DNA from 3 places in the Shewanella sp. 10N.286.52.E4 genome. Region 2 is predicted to be linked to each of the others. Evidence: predicted binding sites of a transcription regulator. Region 2 holds the regulator's gene; each other region holds the start of a gene.
The links. The regulator LexA, encoded in region 2, represses DNA repair genes until DNA is damaged. The targets are predictions, from matches to a motif close to TACTGTATNNNNATACAGTA.

Region 1 (6,503 bases), on a different contig from region 2:
ATCAAAAACCAGACTTGGCAATTGAAATGCTGCAAATGCTTGTGGACTCATTACCTAGCACTATCATAGACATCGAAACCGCCATCAAAAATGCGGATCATCAACTCATGATACAAACGGTACACAAGTTACATGGCGCCAGTTGTTACTGCGGCGTGCCCAATACCCAAAAGCTTTGCCAAGAGATAGAATCATCACTGAAGAAAAAAATCAGCCTTGATGATCTAGAACCGGAAATACTAGAGTTACTTGACGAGCTAACTAAGGTAGAATCAGCAGCAAATCAAGTGATATCACAGTTATCAGCGGATGTTCCCAATGAGTAATCAACCCGGCTTTTTTAAACGTTTAAAAGCGTTATCTTTACCTCAAAAGCAATTATTTGCGACCGCACTTTGTCAGCGTATGCTGCCAAACTACCAACTTTTTTCTGAAGTATGTGAGTTTGGCGAGCCAAAAATGCTCAGCACTGTATTAGATTTGCTTTGGCAATCTCAGTACGATAAAAAACTTAAATTTAACTACGATATCCATTTACAACGTCTTGAAGACAACACGCCTGAGCCAAGTGACTTTGAAGCATATGGTGTCTATCCAGCAATGGACGCAGCAGTGGCATTAACAACGCTTCTAGGCGGCATTCAAGGTAAAATAGAAGAAGATATTACTAACATCAGTAAGCTGTCTTCAAGCACTGTAGCCAATTATATCGAAGCAATCAGTGTTGAAGAACTTCAAGACGAGCTAAACGAAGAAGTAGTCGAAGAGTTTGTTTTCAATCATCCTGTTATGAAAGAAGAGAAAGAGCTTCAAGGGATGTTGTTGGATATTGTTGAAGCTAATCCAAAAATATCTGCTGAATTTATTAAAGAGTTACGCAAAGAAATTGTCGATGCTGGTGTATCAAATATTGGCATTAGCGCTCAGTAAATAGCTAAAAGTGACGCTGTTTAATCAGAGTTAATAGTGGGAGTGATGCCAGCAACACTCCCTTTACTTCTTTGAAGGTTTTTATCATCTAAAGTAAGACCTTAATCGCATTTTCTTTTACGTTATTTCAAGTAGACTCATTTAATAGAATCGAAATTAAAGGCTATGACTCATTCAACTTACAGCCAAAACTTCTTGTATTACCTACAAGCTATTGAAGGTTGCGCTCGATTAGTTTCACCTTAATATTTACAACATTATGATTGAGTATTTTATGCTTGAATCGCAAAACACTCACGACTAGCGCCTATCATTATCACTTTACTCATTAACAAGGATTGAGGGATGCCCAGTATTCTTACCCCTCTTATTGCCGTTTTCGGAATCATGCTTTTAGGCTTTATTATACAAAAGCTTAAAGTCTTGCCACATGATACTGACTTTACCCTTAATGAATATGTTTACTATGTTGCCTTCCCTTCAATACTGTTTATTGCCTTAGCCGAAACAGACATTGATGAAATTTTGCAATGGGGGTTTATTGCATCATTTGGCATTACAATGCTCGTTACCTATTTTGTCACTGCTGTCATCTCGTTATCAGCTGATAAGAAGCAACCTGCATTAGCTGCTATCAGGGGGCTTAATACCAGTTTTGGTAACACAGCCTTTATCGGTATTCCTCTGATGATGATGATCTATCCAGGAAACAACCATGCAATTACATTAGCTGCGATTGCCAGTTTATTATCAATTGTCATGTTTGCCTTTGTGATGGTAAGCATGGAGCTGGCCATTAATAAGCAGCAAAAACGTCATCCCATTATTATCATGCTCAATGCGCTCAGCAGTAACCCAATTGTTATTGGTTGCGCCCTGGGGGTTGCAGCCTCCGCTGTTAAGCTTCCCATACCTGATAGTCTAAGCGTGATGATGCGACTTATCGGTAATACATCTAGCCCGTGTGCGCTGTTTGCAATCGGTATGGTGTTAGCCAAAGCCATGCATGGCGGCGAAGAGCCTTCAGAAACTAGACACCACATTGCTATCGAAATGACCGTGCTAAATATGTTAAAGCTGGTATTTCAGCCCATTATCGCATACGCCTTGTTACGGTATTTTAATGTTGATACTGAGTTGCTTATCATGGGCGTTATTTTGGCGGCGCTTCCTACTGCAGCGAGTGTTTACTTACTTGCCCAACGCTATCAAACCTATGGTTTAGCCAGTGCTAAATGCATTTTAATCAGTACTATCGCCACATTTATTACACTGCCTATTATTGAGAAGTTACTCCACAACATAAACTGAGCCAGCTTATATTATTGTTTACATGGAGATTAAAATCCTTATAACAAAAATCAACAACCAGTACTTTACTGTATAAAAAAACAGTGTAAACTGTTTATAAATACAGTGGTTTGATGATTATTCACACAAGGATTGATTATGCTTTGCCAATTAAGCATTAATAATTTCGCGATTGTACGTTTTCTTGAACTCGACTTTAAAGCCGGCATGACCAGCATTACAGGTGAAACAGGTGCGGGTAAATCGATTGCAATAGACGCCTTAGGTTTATGTTTAGGTAATCGCGCTGATGCCAATACAGTGAGACCAGGTGCCAACAAAGCTGAAGTGAGCGCACGCTTTACAATAGATGATGTGCCATTTGCCAAACGCTGGCTTGAAGATAACGATCTTGATGTCGAAGATGAATGTATATTACGTCGAACCATCAGTGCCGATGGGCGTTCTCGCGCTTACATTAATGGTAACCCTGTACCACTTTCGCAGTTAAAAACACTTGGGCAATTATTTGTTGGGATCCATGGGCAACATGCACACCACGCAATGCTAAAAAGTGAACATCAACTCACACTGCTCGATAGCTACGCCAATCATAAGTTATTGCTTGATAGCGTGACTAAAAGTTATCAGCGCTGTAAAAATGTTGAAAATGAACTCAAACAATTACAACAGAATCAACAAGAGCGTATTGCTCGAAAACAACTGGTGCAATATCAAGTTGAAGAATTAGATGAGTTTGCTTTAATACCTGGCGAGTTTGAACAAATAGAGCAAGAACATAAACGCTTAGCAAACGGCACCGACTTAATTGAAAGTTGTCAAAGCGCACTCCAATTGCTCAGTGAAGATGACGAACATAATATTGAATCTTTGCTTAACCGCGCTGTGACAGTCGCTGACAGCTTACAGAGCTTTGACCCTACACTTAAAAACATTGCAGAAATGCTCAATGAAGCTTTGATACAAGTCCAAGAAAGCACTAGTGAAGTGCAGGATTATCTCAGTAGAATTGAGTTAGACCCTGAACATTTTGCCTTTCTTGAGCAGCGAATATCTAAAGCAATGCAACTGGCTCGCAAGCATCATGTGCAGACCGAATATCTAGCTGAGCACCACGGGCAGTTAAAAGCTGAACTATCAGAGCTCAGTAGCGATGCAAGCCGTCTAGATGAGATTCAGCAACAATTAGATGACAGTAAACTCGCTTATATTAAAAACGCACAGAAACTCAGCCAAAGCCGCCAACGTTATGCCAAAGAGCTCAATAAACTGGTAACTCAGTCAATACACGAGCTAAATATGCCTAAAGGCAAGTTCAATATTGCGGTTAACTTTAATCCTGAGTCACAGTCATTAATGGGCAGCGATCAAATAGAATTTCAAGTAACCACCAACCCAGGCCAGCCCTTACAACCTATTGCTAAAGTGGCATCAGGTGGTGAGTTATCTCGAATAGGCTTAGGTATTCAGGTCATCACGGCTAGAAAAGTTTCAACCCCAACATTAATATTCGATGAAGTTGATGTGGGTATTTCTGGCCCGACAGCAGCGGTTGTCGGTCGAATGCTTCGTAGTTTGGGGGAATCGACCCAAGTTATCTGTGTGACTCATTTACCGCAAGTTGCCGGTAATGGTCATCAACATATGTTAGTGAACAAGTTTACCAAAAGTGGTGGCACTGAGACTCAAATGAAACCGCTTGATAAAGAGCAGCGCATCAGTGAGTTAGCAAGGTTACTGGCGGGTGATGTTATCACTGAAAATGCACTCGCAAATGCGCGAGAGCTTTTACACTGATTAAGCCAATCTTGCTCGATAACAAGCCGCAATCGGCACTTATTTATCAAACAAAAAAGCCCACTTCATGTGGGCTTTTCTAGTTTTACTTATTGAAACGAAATTTTAATTTACTGAAAGTAACGTTGCTTTCAATAGCTGTTTAGATGGCTCTATACGAAATAATAAATCGCCTGCAAACAAACTAGAGCAAAGATACCAGCTAAGACATCATCAATCATAATCCCAAATCCGCCATGAACTTTTGCGTCTAACCAACGGATAGGCCAAGGTTTAAGGATATCGAAAAAACGAAACAATGCAAAACCGATGACAAGCCATATAAGCCCAGCAGGCGCAGCTATCATGGTAATCATTAAGCCTGCAACTTCATCCCAAACAATGGCGCCATGATCATGTACGCCCATATCTTTTGCAGCTTTATCACAAATATAAAAGCCCACCAGCGTGCTGACGAGAGTTATAATAATAAAAGCTGTCAGACTTAAGTGGCTCATTAAATAAACCAATGGCACAGCGGCAAGGGTGCCAAATGTACCCGGTGCTTTCGCAGCAAGACCACTACCAAAACCCAGCGCTAAGAAGTGTACTGGATTTTTTAAAGACAGCTTTAATACTGCCGGATCAGTAGATAAAAATTTCATTAAAAATGCTCAAAGTTTTTCGCGTCTAACTCAAAAGGTTGTCCATCAGATACAAGTCGTAATTTATCACCGGCACAAATTTGGCCTATTTTGACAAACTTAACCCCGGCGTGGAGTAAGGCTGTATCTAATGCGCCTCGCTGGGCTTCTGGTACTGTAAATAATAGCTCATAATCTTCACCGCCTGTGAGTGCGTAATTAATTGCTTCATGTTTACCTACAGACTCAATAAGTGATTTGGATAAAGGCAATTCATTGACATCAATAATCGCACCGACATTGGAGGCTTTTAAAACATGCTTTATATCTGAATTTAATCCATCAGATAAATCAATGGCACTGGTAGCCAATGAACGCAGAGCTTGACCGGCAATAATTCTAGGCGTTGGATGATAATGTCGGTTTATCAAAAATTCTTTATATTGCAGATCAACTTCTTTGTTGCCCAGCAATACATCTAAACCTAAGGCTGAATCGCCTAACGTGCCTGTCACATAAATCCAATCACCGATTTTTGCGCCACTACGGGTTAATGCTTTACCGGTAGGTACTTGACCGTGAATAGTGATGTTAATACATCGAGGGCCACGAGTGGTATCTCCACCAATTAAGCTGACGCTATAATATTCTGCAGCTTCAAATAAGCCCTCACTGAATTCTTGTAACCATTGGTTATCAACATCAGGTAGAGTGAGCGCTAATGTCATCCATGCAGGGTCTGCGCCCATTGCGGCTAAATCTGACAAATTAACAGCCACAGATTTATAGCCTAACTCGTGAGCTGGCATGGTTGGCAAAAAGTGAATATTTTCGACGAGAGTATCGCAAGAGATCGCGATGGATTTATTTTCTGCTGGTTGCACTATGGCGCAATCATCGCCAATACCGAGATGAACATCACGGCGCTGTTGGCCTTTATCACGGAAAAATTGTTCAATAATTTGGAATTCTTTCACGATAAATCTGGTACGGTTGCCCGCCCACCTATATGTTTTATAGAAGTATCTGAGTGATACAAAAACGGTATCCGAAGATACCGTTTTCATTTATTACTTGCGAGTAACAAGCTTATCTAGCATACCATTGACAAACTTATGGCTGTCGTCGGCACCAAACGCTTTCGCTAACTCAATACCTTCGTTGATAGCCACTTTATATGGCACATCTTTACGATAAGTTAATTCATATGCAGCTAAGCGCACAATGGCTTTTTCAACTGGAGATACATCTTCAATATCACGATCTAAGTGAGGTTTTAGAAGATCATCAAGTTGAGTTGCTTTCGTGGCTACACCTGATAGCAATTCACGAAAATAAGCTACATCAACACCGTTAATGTTTTGCTCAGTTAAAAATTCATGTTCAACATCAGCAACGTTATTCTTGCTTAATTGCCACGAATAAATAGCTTGAACAGCTAAACGGCGTGCCTTACGGCGCTCTGAAGGCTTCATTACTTTTCCTACTACTATACCAACTGTTGTTCTAATTCTTGCAGAACGTTAACCATTTCAAGTAGGCCAAGGGCAGCTTCTGTGCCTTTATTACCTGCTTTAGTACCAGAGCGCTCAATTGCTTGCTCAATAGTATCTGTGGTTAACACGCCAAATGAAACTGGGATATCAAACTCTAAAGCAACTTGAGCTAGACCCTTGTTACATTCACCTGCAACTAAATCAAAATGCGGAGTACCACCACGAATCACTGCACCTAGTGCAATGATACCGTCAAACTTTCCACAAGCAGCAACACGACGTGCAGCAAGTGGTAATTCAACAGCGCCAGGAACACGAACAACAGTAATGTTGTCATCTTCAACCT
Region 2 (6,503 bases):
CAATCAGCTTGACTCTTATTTAAATATGCCACAAACCCATGACACACCTAAGGTGCTGTATGAGTTAGTCAATTACATTCGTTTTTATGGTTTACCTACAGTGGACTCATTGGCAGATTTGTGCGGTTTTTCACGTCAACAACTGCAAAGGCGTCTGCAGCAAAACGGATTCAGTTTTACGGAGTTAATGCGCTATATTCTCGGTAATTTGGCGATCAACTATATGCTAGAAGGAAGAAGCGTGAGTGAGGTTTCGGCCTTGCTAGGCTATGCGAATGTACGCAGTTTCAGTAAAAGTTTTCAGCGTCTTCATCGTCAAACACCGACTCAATATATTGAAAAGCTGCATCAAAAAAGCCCTCATAAGAGGGCTTAATATCAAATTGTAGCAATCAACATTTCATTATTGATACACAGGCAGTAAATCAGCCATTGCTAACAAGTGGCAAGCACCAGTGACGATACCAAACAGCATCACCACAGCAAGTAATGGTGTGCCGCCTGGCACGCGATAACTCGTTTCGTCAGCAAACATTTTACGAGATTGATATGCCATCATCGCAGGTACAATCGCGGTCCAAATAGTGGCAGCTAAAGCGGCAAAACCAATCGCCATTAAGAAACCATTCGGGAATAATAAGCCTAAAACGGTTGGAGGAATAAACGTCACCACGGCGGTTTTTAAACGGCCATTGCTTGACTCATCAAAACCAAATAAATCGGCTAAGTAATCAAATAATCCGAGTGTGACACCTAAGAAAGACGATGCTACGGCAAGGTTAGCAAATAAAGTCAGCATGGTATTAAGCCATGAGCTAGACATGACTTCAGATAATGCACCAACTAATACGCCCATATTGCCGCCTTGGGCAATAATGTCACTGAAACTGCTACGAGAAATATTGCCCATCGTGGCTGCTAACCAACAGCTATAAATCACTAACGCAATAAAAGTACCGATGAATATCGCTTTGATAATCACCTTTGGCTGTTTGCCGTAGTACTTCACTAGGCTAGGCACGTTACCGTGATAACCAAAACTTGCCAAACCAAAAGGCAGCGCCGCTAAAATATAAGGCGCATAGCTTGCTTCGCCATCTGGTACTAATAATTTTACGCTATCGACATCAATGAGTAGATTGCCAACCGCTAAAAAGAAGGTAATGATCATACCGCCAATCATCACAGTCGTGATACGGTCAACGGCTTTAGTACTTATCACCACCACAGCTGCTAGCAAGGCCGCAAACACTAATCCTGCGAGGCTTTGCGGCAAGTTAATCCCCATACCCGACAAAGTATGGTTCACAATCGAACCACCGCCACTGATGTAAGCATAGGTAAGGATATATAGCACGAAGGCTATTGATAGGCCGTTCACGATACGCCAAAACTGACCTAAAGTGACTTTGGTTAGAGTGTCAAAGCTGTCACCTGGTTTAAAGTGTAAGTTGGTTTCTAACAGCAATAAGCCTGAAACTAACATACAGAACCAAATGCCGATGAGCATGACTATCGAATAGCCAAACCACATACCAGCACTCACAACAGGAAGAGAAAACATACCGGCACCAACAGTGGTACCAGCAATGATCATTGCGCCGCCTAACAAAGATTTATTTTTCGGCTGCGTTTGTGTTGAACTCATAAAGTTAGTCGTTACCCATGTTCCACAGTCACACTATCGACTATGGTTTTACGAACAGATAATCGCAACATGCCATTGGCATGGTCACGAATTCGGATGACAGCAAATTGATTGTCACTACCCGACAAGTGCCCTAATTCTTTTAATTTTACACTCAAATTATTGTAGAGTTTTTTATCATAAAACTCTGGCGCAGTAATTCCGTGTAAAGCACCTAAACGCTGAGCTAGCATATGGCTCGCGCTTTCGAGATCTGAACGTTCAATATCCGGCTTGTAAGCCAATAAATTAAAGATAATCGCGTAACGTTGTAATGTCTCACTGACAGTTTCGGACAATAGCATTAACTGGGTAATATTACCTTGATTGACTTCAAACTCGTCAGTACCTGAAATCAATTGCTGCTCAACAAACAAGTCTAAAACATGATCGACATATGCGGTTAAATCCTCGATACCCATAAACAATTCAGCTTTAAGTAATGGGTAAAAGTCATTGACGATTTTATGAATATTTTCACGATTATGTTCTTCATATTGCACTAAGCAACTGGCAATTAATGAAGGCACTGCCATCAAGTGAATAATGTTATTGCGATAATAACTCATCGCAATCACCGCATGCTCTTCAATCGCAATAATCTCACCTAATTGATCACTAGTTGAAGTAAACTTTTTCAGCGATAAACATTGCTCAATCAACTCACTTGGCGTCCCTTCGGCAACCGAGGTATAGCCGGTGTACGGCACATCTTTCAATAACTTCAGGTATAAGCCTAACTGGCTTTCAAGCTCACTGCGCTCTAACGCATTTTGCTCTGCAGCCAACAGCACCATACTGGTTAACGTGACTGAACTCGCCGCCGCAGCACTGTTGATATTGGTCATCACTTTATTGGCAAGTGTGTTAACCGCAGGCGTTAACCAAGTCGGTTTTTGCTCAGGATCTTGAGCAATTTCTTCACGCCAGTCTGGCGCTTGTTGGTTCAAGAATTGTTGTACGTTAATGGGTTCGCCAAAATTGACATAACCTTGACCAAAATTACCTAATTTACGTAATGCACCAAATACCTGCCACACCGATTCTTTTTGCTTCTTCTTACCGCTTAACTCTTTATGGTAAGTCGACACTTCCATCACGTGATCGTAACCCAAATACACAGGCACCAATGTCACAGGACGCTCGATACCACGCAAAACACTGTTCACAGTCATCGCTAGCATGCCCGTTTTTGGCGCTAGTAAACGACCTGTACGTGAGCGGCCACCTTCAGTGAAGTACTCAACTGAATAACCTTTGGCGAATAATTGATCTAAATATTCTCTGAATACGGCGGTATATAATTTATTACCGTTAAAACTACGACGAATAAAGAACGCACCACCACGACGGAACATTGGCCCCGCAGGCCAAAAGTTCAAGTTAATTCCGGCAGCAATGTGCGGTGGTACCATGCCTTGATAATAAAGGATGTAAGACAGTAATAAGTAATCCATATGGCTACGATGACATGGCACATAGACAATTTCATGGCCGTCATGGTGTAGCTTTCTGACTTTTTCGGCACTTTTAATACTGATACCACTGTATAACTTGTTCCATAACCAAGTTAAAAAGCGCTCAGCAATGCGGATCAAGTTATCAGAATAATCAGCGGCAATTTCATCGAGGTACTCAATGGCTTTTTCGCGTGCTTTTTCTTCAGATATCTTTTTGTTCGCCGCTTCTTCTTGAATCGCTTTAGTAATAGATTCAGATTTTAGTAACGAATTGAACATCGCCTGGCGATTTGGCAGTTGCGGTCCTGTCATCACTTTACGTTGACGTCTGAAATGGACTCGTGCAACGCGGATGAGTTTATGGGCAATACTGACATCCGTACCATGCTCATCAGCCATGTAACGTAATGACATTGCATTAGAGAATTGAATAAAGTTATGGCGACCTAAAAACAGGATCATTAACCACTTACGCAGCCAAGTCGGGTTTTCGCGCTCAAACACGGCAGCGGTCATGGTGTCATCTTCCTTACCAGGAATACGTCCCCAATAAAGACTAACAGGCACCAACTGAATATCTAACTCTTTATTCTTTTGATGTAATTCGAGTAGTTTGGTGAAATTGGCGACAAATTTCTCACCACTGTGGCGCTTGCCAAACAGCGGCTTTCGTCCTTCAACACAGACAATTCTTGGGGTATTTAAACCATCAACATCCAGTCTTTCATAAGGACTTGGTAAGCCAAACTTAGCCGACATTTCATGCAAAGCAGCAATGTCACTCAGCGACTCTGTCTTCATGACATAGACCACTGGCTTTTCTGGATCTAGATTTAAGTCAGCGAACGGATCTTCAGGCACAACAACACTGTGTACCATTAATTTCTGAATCCAACGCAACGATTTAGCAATGATAGAATCTGGTTTTAGCATGAGTATTCGCATTATCTACAACGATTTATTGCGCATAGGATACCAGAATCTAGATGGGATTCACTAACCTGCTTATCTGTATTTAACAATTGAGCAGCAATATGAAGACCATTAGCTGAAAATAATTAAGCAATTCCAACGCTGATTTATGCTGGACGAAATGCATCAACAGTACTGTATAAATATACTGTATCGACCTAAAATCTCTCTGTTAAGTACTAATATTAAAATTAGTGCCAATAAAAAACATACATAACCAAAAACAACTAAGATAATGATTTACAGCAACTAAAATACAATGTCAGATAATAAAAACAACAATAAACCAGCAGATAGCATAAATTTCATTGGTTAATACTTGCGCGACCAAAGATACTGTATATAATGACAGTCACTGTATAAAAAAACAGGAATCAATATGAGACCTTTAACGCCACGACAAGCTGAAATTCTAGAACTAATTAAATGTAATATTGCTGAGACAGGTATGCCACCGACTCGTGCAGAAATTGCCACTAGATTAGGCTTTAAAAGTGCTAACGCTGCCGAAGAACATTTAAAGGCGCTGGCGAAGAAAGGCTGTATCGAAATTATTCCTGGTACTTCACGCGGAATCCGCATGATTCAGGAAGAAGAGGAAGTTGAAGAAGGCCTCCCTCTTATCGGACAAGTTGCAGCAGGTGAACCTATTCTTGCGCTGGAACATGTTGAACAATACTTCCAAGTTGATCCTGAAATGTTCAAACCAAATGCTAATTTCTTACTACGAGTTCGTGGCGACAGTATGAAAGACATTGGCATTATTGAAGGTGACCTATTAGCTGTTCACAAAATGCAGCAAGCTAAAAATGGTCAAGTGGTCGTCGCTCGCGTAGATGATGACGTCACAGTTAAACGTTTTGAAAAGAAAGGCAACGTTGTTTATCTGCACGCAGAAAATGAACAATATTCGCCGATTAAAGTAGATTTAACATGCCAGAGCCTGACAATTGAAGGGCTTGCAGTTGGCGTTATCCGAAATGGAGGTTGGTTATGAACACATTATTAGGTAATGCACCACGTCATCCAGGCTTATGGGTCGATATGACATCAACAACTGCGCCAGTTAAACAAGGCATTGAAACTAAGCAAAGTGCCAACCAAGGCTTAACTGAGTTAACCCAGTTGTGCAGCCATTTGGCCATTTTAAGCCAGCAAGGTCGTTGGATTGTACTGATTAATCCTCCGCATATTGGCTATAAACAAATATTGGCTAACGCTAACGTTCGCATGGATCGTGTTTTACTTGTTCACACTAAAGATGAAGTAGAAACGCTTTGGGCGATGGAAAAAGCACTAACAAGTGGTACTTCCAGTGCCGTTATTACTTGGACTACACCACTAGATGCGCGTGATAATCGACGCATTCAATTGGTTGCTAAAAGCGCATTAGCACAAGGTGTCATCATTGAAGATGTAAATACTCACTTACATGATGAACATATGGGCGCCAATACTTCTGTAACACCAACAAGCTTAAATTTATCTGCTTTTCACTAAACAAATCTCTCTTTAAAAAGCCCTTCATTTATGTGAAGGGCTTTTTTTTGCGCCTTTTTTCAGCAAATTAGATGATAAAGTGATCTTGATCAATATTTAATCTCCAAGTAATGTAGTTAACAAGAGAGTAACAATTTGCTGTCACTCTTGAGTTTATAAAATGATAAAAAGCTACAAAACGCTGTAAAGATTGTGCTGGTACCATGCGGTATAGAAAGCCTTGAATAAAAAGCGTCAATTTAAGAATTGAAAAGTTCAGTATTAGGTACAAGTGTGGCCACCATAAACCAATAGAATAATCGAGTATTGATACTCGCAGCCACCGTGTACTTTGAAGTGATCAAACTTTTTCGGGAATAGAGAAGTTTGCATAGAGCAGAGTATTACTGTGTGACTTTTCCTTGTTGTTATTGCAAATCGCAATTGGCAGAGGAGTGGTCTTGTGAAGCGATTGTTGTATGGATTAATGGTGCTGCTATTTGCAGTACCGCTTGCGGCGGCTGATATGCCGCTTAACATGACGCAAGGCGTAACAGAAATCAGTGGCAAGGTTTATGACCTCCACATGATTATTCTATATATCTGTTGTGCTATCGGTGTTGTGGTCTTTGGGATCATGATTTACTCAATGATCTACCACAGAAAGTCAAAAGGCGCAGTGCCGGCTGATTTTCATGACAGTACCAAGGTTGAAATAGCATGGACAATCGTGCCATTTATCATCCTTATTGGTATGGCAATTCCTGCCACTAAAACTCTGATTGCTATGGAAGATCCTAGCGATGCAGATTTAACCATTAAAGTGACTGGCTCTCAGTGGAAATGGCATTACAGCTATTTCAACGAAGATGTCGAGTTTTTTAGTTTACTCTCAACGCCTGCAG
Region 3 (6,503 bases), on a different contig from region 2:
CGTTTAGCCACGACATTTTTAACTTGAGTTAACCTTGTTAAATCCTGCTCAGTTTGTGCTATATCAGCGTCTAAGCTATTAATCTCAGCTTCAATCTGGCGAAGGCTATTGGTTTCTTCATTATTCACCAAAGTGTAGAGTAACTGGCCTTCTTTAACTTTCTGATTGTGCTTAACATAATACTTATCGATTGACTCTGTAATCGGGCTTAAAACCGCTGTTTGTGCTCTCACAACCGATGAATCAGTTAAGTCCACAGGAGAATAGAATCGATGAGCAAAGAACACTGCAAGGTTAATCAGCACACCTACAACAATCATAGAAATATAATTAGCCGTCGTGCGTTTTACTAAGCCAGTTTTAATTAAAATCCAGCAAATAAGTACATATGGATACAATAGTTCTTTCATTATGCTTGTCTCCCTATAGGGCCTGTTGATTTTTCAAGGTTATTTTTGCAACGAATTGTTGGCCATTTATACTAAGCAGAGACTTTGTGGTGTAGTGCTCTACATAAAAAGTCGATAATGCAGTAAAAATAGCCAACAAACGCTGCCCAAAGGGTTCGACTAAAAGCGTTTTACTCTTTGTTGAATGAATTTTGCTTAGATGACTAGGCATCAATCCATTCGCCTCAATTAAAACGCTTATATTTCGAACAAAACTTAATCTGCAAAGATCAACAGGTCCTAATCACTGCAGAAATTTTCTTCCAGTCGGTGACAACAATTAAGATGGCAGCTATCCACAATTCATTGTAAAAAAAGCCGATAGTACATAACCAGAAAATCAATTTTGCTTGCCCCGTATGTTCAGCATGCTTTTTGGGTAGAGAATGAAGTTTCCAGTAACCCCAAATTGCTAAGCAAATAGTCACGACCAACATCATGGTTAATGCACCAATAAAGATTTCAGTGTCCAGCAACTTACCCTTTAACGCTGAAGTGGTGGTCCAATAATCCGCTGGAATATCTTTGTGATGAACGGTAAAACCATTTGCTAGTAATACCGAGCCACAAATGACCGCCAGCAGCGTCAATAAAATATAAAATTTTGTTTTATGGTGATTAAAAAAACCTGCTTTAGCATTAGCTGCAGTGGTATCAATAGACGAAGATATTTGTTCTGTCATAGCCTGCCTTATTTTGATGTTGTTGAATCATCTTGGTATGGCAGAAATTATAAGGAGAGAAGCTACGGCAAAGTTACCATTTTGCGCCACGCATTATTTAGCTTCGAAATGAACAAAATCAGCCACAGTGACTCGAACTAGAAATGAGGAGTAAGGTGTTTGTAGTGAGTAGTGCGTTATGCGTTATGCGTTATGCGTTATGCGTTATAAATAGTGAGCAGTGAGTAATGACTAACAGGAATTTAGCTAACGAGTCGTCATATAGAATATACAAGTATGAATGTTCGGTAATTAATCAGTCGATTAAAAATGGTCAACTTTCACGTTATCTAACCAAATAGATTCAACTCGGTCTGCACGTTCTCGTAGAATGCCTAACTGGATAAACATATTCTCATCGTGTGCCACAAGCGTTTGCAGGGTTAAATGTACTTGAGGCTGATTGTTTATTGCCATCATTATGCGACCTTCAGTCATCGACCAGTATGTTTCTAATGTAACCGTATACCAAGTATTAGCTTTAATATCGTCAAGATACCACAAGGCTTGCTTAGTATTAGGTTGCGCAGCTTCGCCATCTATAACAACTGATTTTGCGATATTAGAAACCAAACTCATGCGTGAACCATTAAGCTGTAAACGATAGCTTTGCCGGTAGGTTTTATCTGACTCCCAGTAAGCAATCTGATGGGTATCTTCACTAAATAGTTGAGGTAGTAGAAATTGCCAGCTAACAGTGGTTGTTTGACCTGGGCGAGTATGGGTGGGTTTATGTTGTAGTTCTACTCGGTTAAGTGCTTCAATCCCACGCCATAGGTAAGATTGTTCACCTTTAATTGTTAATAATGCACCGTAATTTGAACTAGGTTCACTCGTAATATCTGAAATTGATTCTGAATTAATCAGATTTAACCCTGCAGGCTTAGGAAGAATATTGATGCCTTGTGGGTGAAGCACGTATGACCAATTATCTAGATTCAATTCAGCAAATGTTTCTTGCCACCCCCCAGCCGACCAACAAATGTTACTCATCAATACACTTAAGATGACTAAAGTTGATTTAATAAAAAAGTGAACGCCTTGCTGCATGTAACTCATCCATAAATTTCATTTAAGCTCAGGAGTAATAATTTAACTAAGCACATACTTCCGATTTAATAAGTTAATTTAAGCTAATTAGCGGTTTTTTTCGATACTCGCTTAGTGGTATTTTTTATCGTTTTATTGCCAGAAGAGGAAGAAGACGCTTTTCTTTTATAACCACTGCTTTTTGTACTACTGCCTTTTGAACTACTGCCTCTTGAACTACTGCTGCGACGCTTTTTATAACCAGGGCCAGTGACACCTGACAGAGCACTAGGTAATTGATTCGCTGCTTGAGTAATCAAGTCATTCAACTGGTTTAGCAAAGGAGACATAAATGCATCATAGCGTAATTGCTTTTGACTAATGGCATCCAGGCTACTTTCCCATAATGCGGTCATATCCGGTGTTGTGGCTGACTCTGGTAATGAGTTGACCAGACCAATACCCACAGGAGTTGCTACAATCGATTTGCCTTGGCGCTGCAAATAACCGCGTTTAAACAGTAACTCAATAATCCCCGCACGGGTGGCCTCTGTGCCTAAGCCATCGGTATCTTTAAGGATTTTTTTAACGTCTTTGTTGGTCACAAAGCGGTTGATACCCGTCATCGCACCCAATAACGTCGCATCAGTGAAATGTTTAGGCGGTTGAGTCACCTTTTCAAGAAGCTCACCCTGAGTGCAATGTAACAACTGACCCTGAGTGAGTGCTGGTAAGGTCGCCAGTTCGTCATCATCCTTTTTAGTCGTATCGCTTGCAGCAAACAGCTGTTTCCAACCTAACGAGGTTTCTTGCTTGGCTTTGGTGGTAAACAAGCCACCTGCAATAGTCACTTCTACCTGAGTTTCATCGTATAAGTAAGCCTTATAGAACTGGGCTAAATATTGCCTGGCAATATGTGAATATAACTTGGCTTCTTTACTGGATAAATTGGCCAAATTAGTCACTTTTTCTGTTGGTACAATCGCGTGATGAGCATCGACTTTTTTGTCATCCCACGCTTTGGATTTAAGTTTGCTATTTGGTGAATCCGCTTTTGCAGTTAGTGACGGATCATTTTTGGATATTGCATTAATAACTTGCGGCGCTAAACCATGTTGCTCAACCGGCAAATAACGGCTATCAGAACGTGGGTAAGTAATCAGTTTATGGCGTTCATACAAGCTTTGGCACGTATCCAACACGTCCTTGGCGCTCATCCCAAAACGCTTTGCAGCGTCGATTTGCAACGCAGATAAACTGTAAGGTAATGGTGGGTTTTGACGTTTACTCTTAGCTTCCAGTTTTGTGACTTCTGCAGGTTGATTAGTGATACGGCCAACCACATTTTCAGCAAGCCCTTTAGCCAGCACTCGCCCTTCTTCATCCATGTAGGGCTGACAGGCTTCACTGGGTTTCCATTTAGCCGTAAAGGTTTGATTTTCTTGAGTGATAAGATGAGCTAACACATCGTAAAACGGTTTTGGCACAAAATGAGCAATTTCTTCGTCACGTCTAACAACTAAACCAAGCACTGGCGTCTGTACCCGACCGACCGACAAAACCCCTTGATAACCGACCTTTCTACCTTGAATGGTATATGCACGAGTCATATTCATGCCGTATAACCAATCAGCACGACTACGCGCCAGTGCTGAAGTTGAAAGCGGAACAAACTCTTTATTGCTGCGCATTTGGTTTAATGCTCTTTTCACTGCAGAAGGGTTTAAATCGCTGATGAGTAGCCGCTGAGTTTGGCTAATTTTATCGGCTTTAATACCAGAATGGGATATCACTTCATCAACCAGTAATTGCCCTTCTCTATCAGGATCGCCTGCGTTAACCAGACTTGATGCCTGTTTTATCAGTTTTTTTAATGTGCTTAGCTGAGAGCGTGTTTTTGATTTAGGTTTTAACTTCCATTGCTGTGGCACAATTGGCAAGTGAGCTAATTGCCACGACTTATAAGCGGGATCATAAGCGTCGGGTTCTGCTTGTTCTAATAAATGTCCCACGCACCAAGACACGCAATCACCATTGGCTGTCATGATGTAACCATCACCTTTTTTGTGAGGCTTAGGTAATACATCGGCTATGGCACGACCTAAGCTAGGTTTTTCGGCAATATAAAGGATCATTTAGTTCAAACCATCAAAAATCGTTAAAGCACTTTTAAGCAGGCTTTTTCATCAGAATTAGTTTACTGTATATAATTACAGTGCATTTTAATAGTCATTCAAGAAATAATTTATCAAAAACAATAAATGAATATAAATAACTCGTGTCGAACACCAGATAACATTTATAAAGCAAATCTGACTAACTCTCGCGCTAACGCGTGCCAATTATTGTAGTAAATTTTCATAATCGATTTATAAACAATATAAATTAGCTCCAATAGCCATACAATTGACTTATTTAGCCTCTTTAAACAATCAAATCATCTTCCCCTGCTTGATTAAAGCTGGAATAAAGTTGATCCAGATCATGATTGCGAACAAATTCTTGAGATAGTTTTAGTTAACGCAGAAAATGAGGTCAGGAGCCCGTTATGGAATTGAAGCAATGTGAGAAGTGCTATACCGACGTTTGTGTTAACGGTAAATGGTTTCACCATGACCACTTAACAACCAGTGCTTATATGCTAAATGGCGGTTCGCCTGAAATGATTGAGCTCGCTAAAATGCCAACAACTGAAACTGAGCTTGTGGATATGCTCACCTGCGTATTTTAAATGTCGGTGATAGCTTAAAGGGTGTATTAACACGCATTACATCTATCAGGATTAAAAGACTTACGCCTTTGCGTTAACACTTAAGTCAATGGCATAAAAAAAAGCAGTGCTTGCACTGCTTTTTTATGTCTTGTCATCACCACATTTCAGTGAGCCATCAAGTGCGACTTAAGCCAATTCTTGATTAAAAAATGCAATGGTTCTGTCCCAAGCAAGCTTTGCATTCGCTTCATCAAAGCGTGATGTAGAGTCATTATGAAATCCATGCTTGGCATTCTTATACATGTGCATTTGGTATGGCACATTTAACCGCTTTAAGTCAGCTTCATAATCTGGCCAAGATTTATTAACCCGTTCATCTTCTTCACCAAGTTGTACCATCAATGAGGCTTTAATATTTTCTCGGAGTTCTTTCTTAGCGGGTGTTCCATAAAAAGGCACGCCTGCGGTAAGCAAATCAGATTCGACTGCAGCAAGATAATTGACGATATAGCCACCAAAACAAAAACCTACAGCGCCGAGTTTTCCATTACTGTTTTCATGAGATTTTAAAAACTTTGCTGCAGCGACAAAATCTTGTTGGATTTTATCGCGATCCATAGATTTTTGCATCGCTCGGCCTTCATCATCATTACCTGGGTATCCACCCAGAGGATAAAGTGCATCAGGGGCGAAGGCGATAAAGCCTGCTTTGGCTAAACGGCGTGCAACATCTTTAACGTAAGGGTTTAAGCCTCGGTTTTCGTGTATGACTAACACCACAGGTAAAGAAACTGCAGCTTTGCTTGAATCAACATTAGTGGGAACAACTAAATACCCTTGGCCTTCGCCATGACCTAATGGAGATGTAAACTTTTCATAAGTGGCCTTAATGTCAGCATCATTAAACGACACCTGCTCAGCCAGTGCGTAATTTGGCAGCAAAGCTGAGGTGAGTACAGTCATGGAATAACCGACTGCGACTAAGGTACCTAGTTTCTTCATGAAGGTTCGACGATCCATGCCACCGTGGGCATATTCATCGTACCAATCAAATGCTTCTTGTGGGATATCATCTCGAAGTGGCTGAGACATTGTCTTTCCTCCATTTTGAATCATTTAAGATTGAGTTTCTTTGACTAACCTAGGGGAGGAAAAGCACAATGTAAATAGTTTGTCGTACAAATAGTAAATGATTGATTTACTTGAGAAGCTATTTTATATCTTTCTCAATACCGTATATATCTTCATCAATGGTCTCGATACGAGCTTCGAATATGGCTCGTGCATCATGTAAGCCACGGTTATAAAAGTGCGCACCAATATTACTGGCAAAGAAATCCAATAAAAATTCGGCATCGAACTGACCTAAATCTTGGTCTAGTTCATCTTCAAAATAGGTTTGAATTTTTTGCACCATCAGTTCACGCTGTTCTGCAGTAAACTCAATTTTAGACATCTGCTTGGCTCTCCGTACATATCTTAATTATCAGCGTAAATTAACAAATTAAAATGCTTAGCCCTAGGGCCTGTTGATCTTTGCTGGTTAAACTTTGTTCGAAGTAAAAGCGTTTTAATCGAGGCGGATGAGTT

Region 1: the regulator LexA is predicted to act here: its motif matches at 2,308-2,327, upstream of recN (DNA repair protein RecN).
Region 3: the regulator LexA is predicted to act here: its motif matches at 4,399-4,418, upstream of AB4153_RS17970 (DNA topoisomerase III).

What each region holds. Positions count from the first base shown of each region.
Region 1 is NZ_JBFRJJ010000004.1:32,311-38,813, forward strand. It holds gene barA (two-component sensor histidine kinase BarA) at 1-326, shown strand, start outside; gene AB4153_RS01585 (YjaG family protein) at 319-930, shown strand; gene AB4153_RS01590 (AEC family transporter) at 1,276-2,241, shown strand; gene recN (DNA repair protein RecN) at 2,380-4,038, shown strand; gene AB4153_RS01600 (phosphatidylglycerophosphatase A) at 4,191-4,682, opposite strand; gene thiL (thiamine-phosphate kinase) at 4,682-5,638, opposite strand; gene nusB (transcription antitermination factor NusB) at 5,732-6,136, opposite strand; gene ribE (6,7-dimethyl-8-ribityllumazine synthase) at 6,151-6,503, opposite strand, start outside.
Region 2 is NZ_JBFRJJ010000076.1:10,444-16,946, reverse strand. It holds gene AB4153_RS21370 (helix-turn-helix domain-containing protein) at 1-376, shown strand, start outside; gene mtr (tryptophan permease) at 404-1,648, opposite strand; gene plsB (glycerol-3-phosphate 1-O-acyltransferase PlsB) at 1,660-4,080, opposite strand; gene lexA (transcriptional repressor LexA) at 4,499-5,116, shown strand; gene AB4153_RS21350 (cell division inhibitor SulA) at 5,113-5,619, shown strand; gene coxB (cytochrome c oxidase subunit II) at 6,062-6,503, shown strand, end outside.
Region 3 is NZ_JBFRJJ010000035.1:9,693-16,195, forward strand. It holds gene AB4153_RS17955 (HlyD family secretion protein) at 1-410, opposite strand, end outside; gene AB4153_RS17960 (hypothetical protein) at 680-1,132, opposite strand; gene AB4153_RS17965 (heparin lyase I family protein) at 1,436-2,221, opposite strand; gene AB4153_RS17970 (DNA topoisomerase III) at 2,305-4,335, opposite strand; gene AB4153_RS17975 (hypothetical protein) at 4,749-4,931, shown strand; gene AB4153_RS17980 (dienelactone hydrolase family protein) at 5,100-6,005, opposite strand; gene AB4153_RS17985 (DUF2164 domain-containing protein) at 6,124-6,369, opposite strand.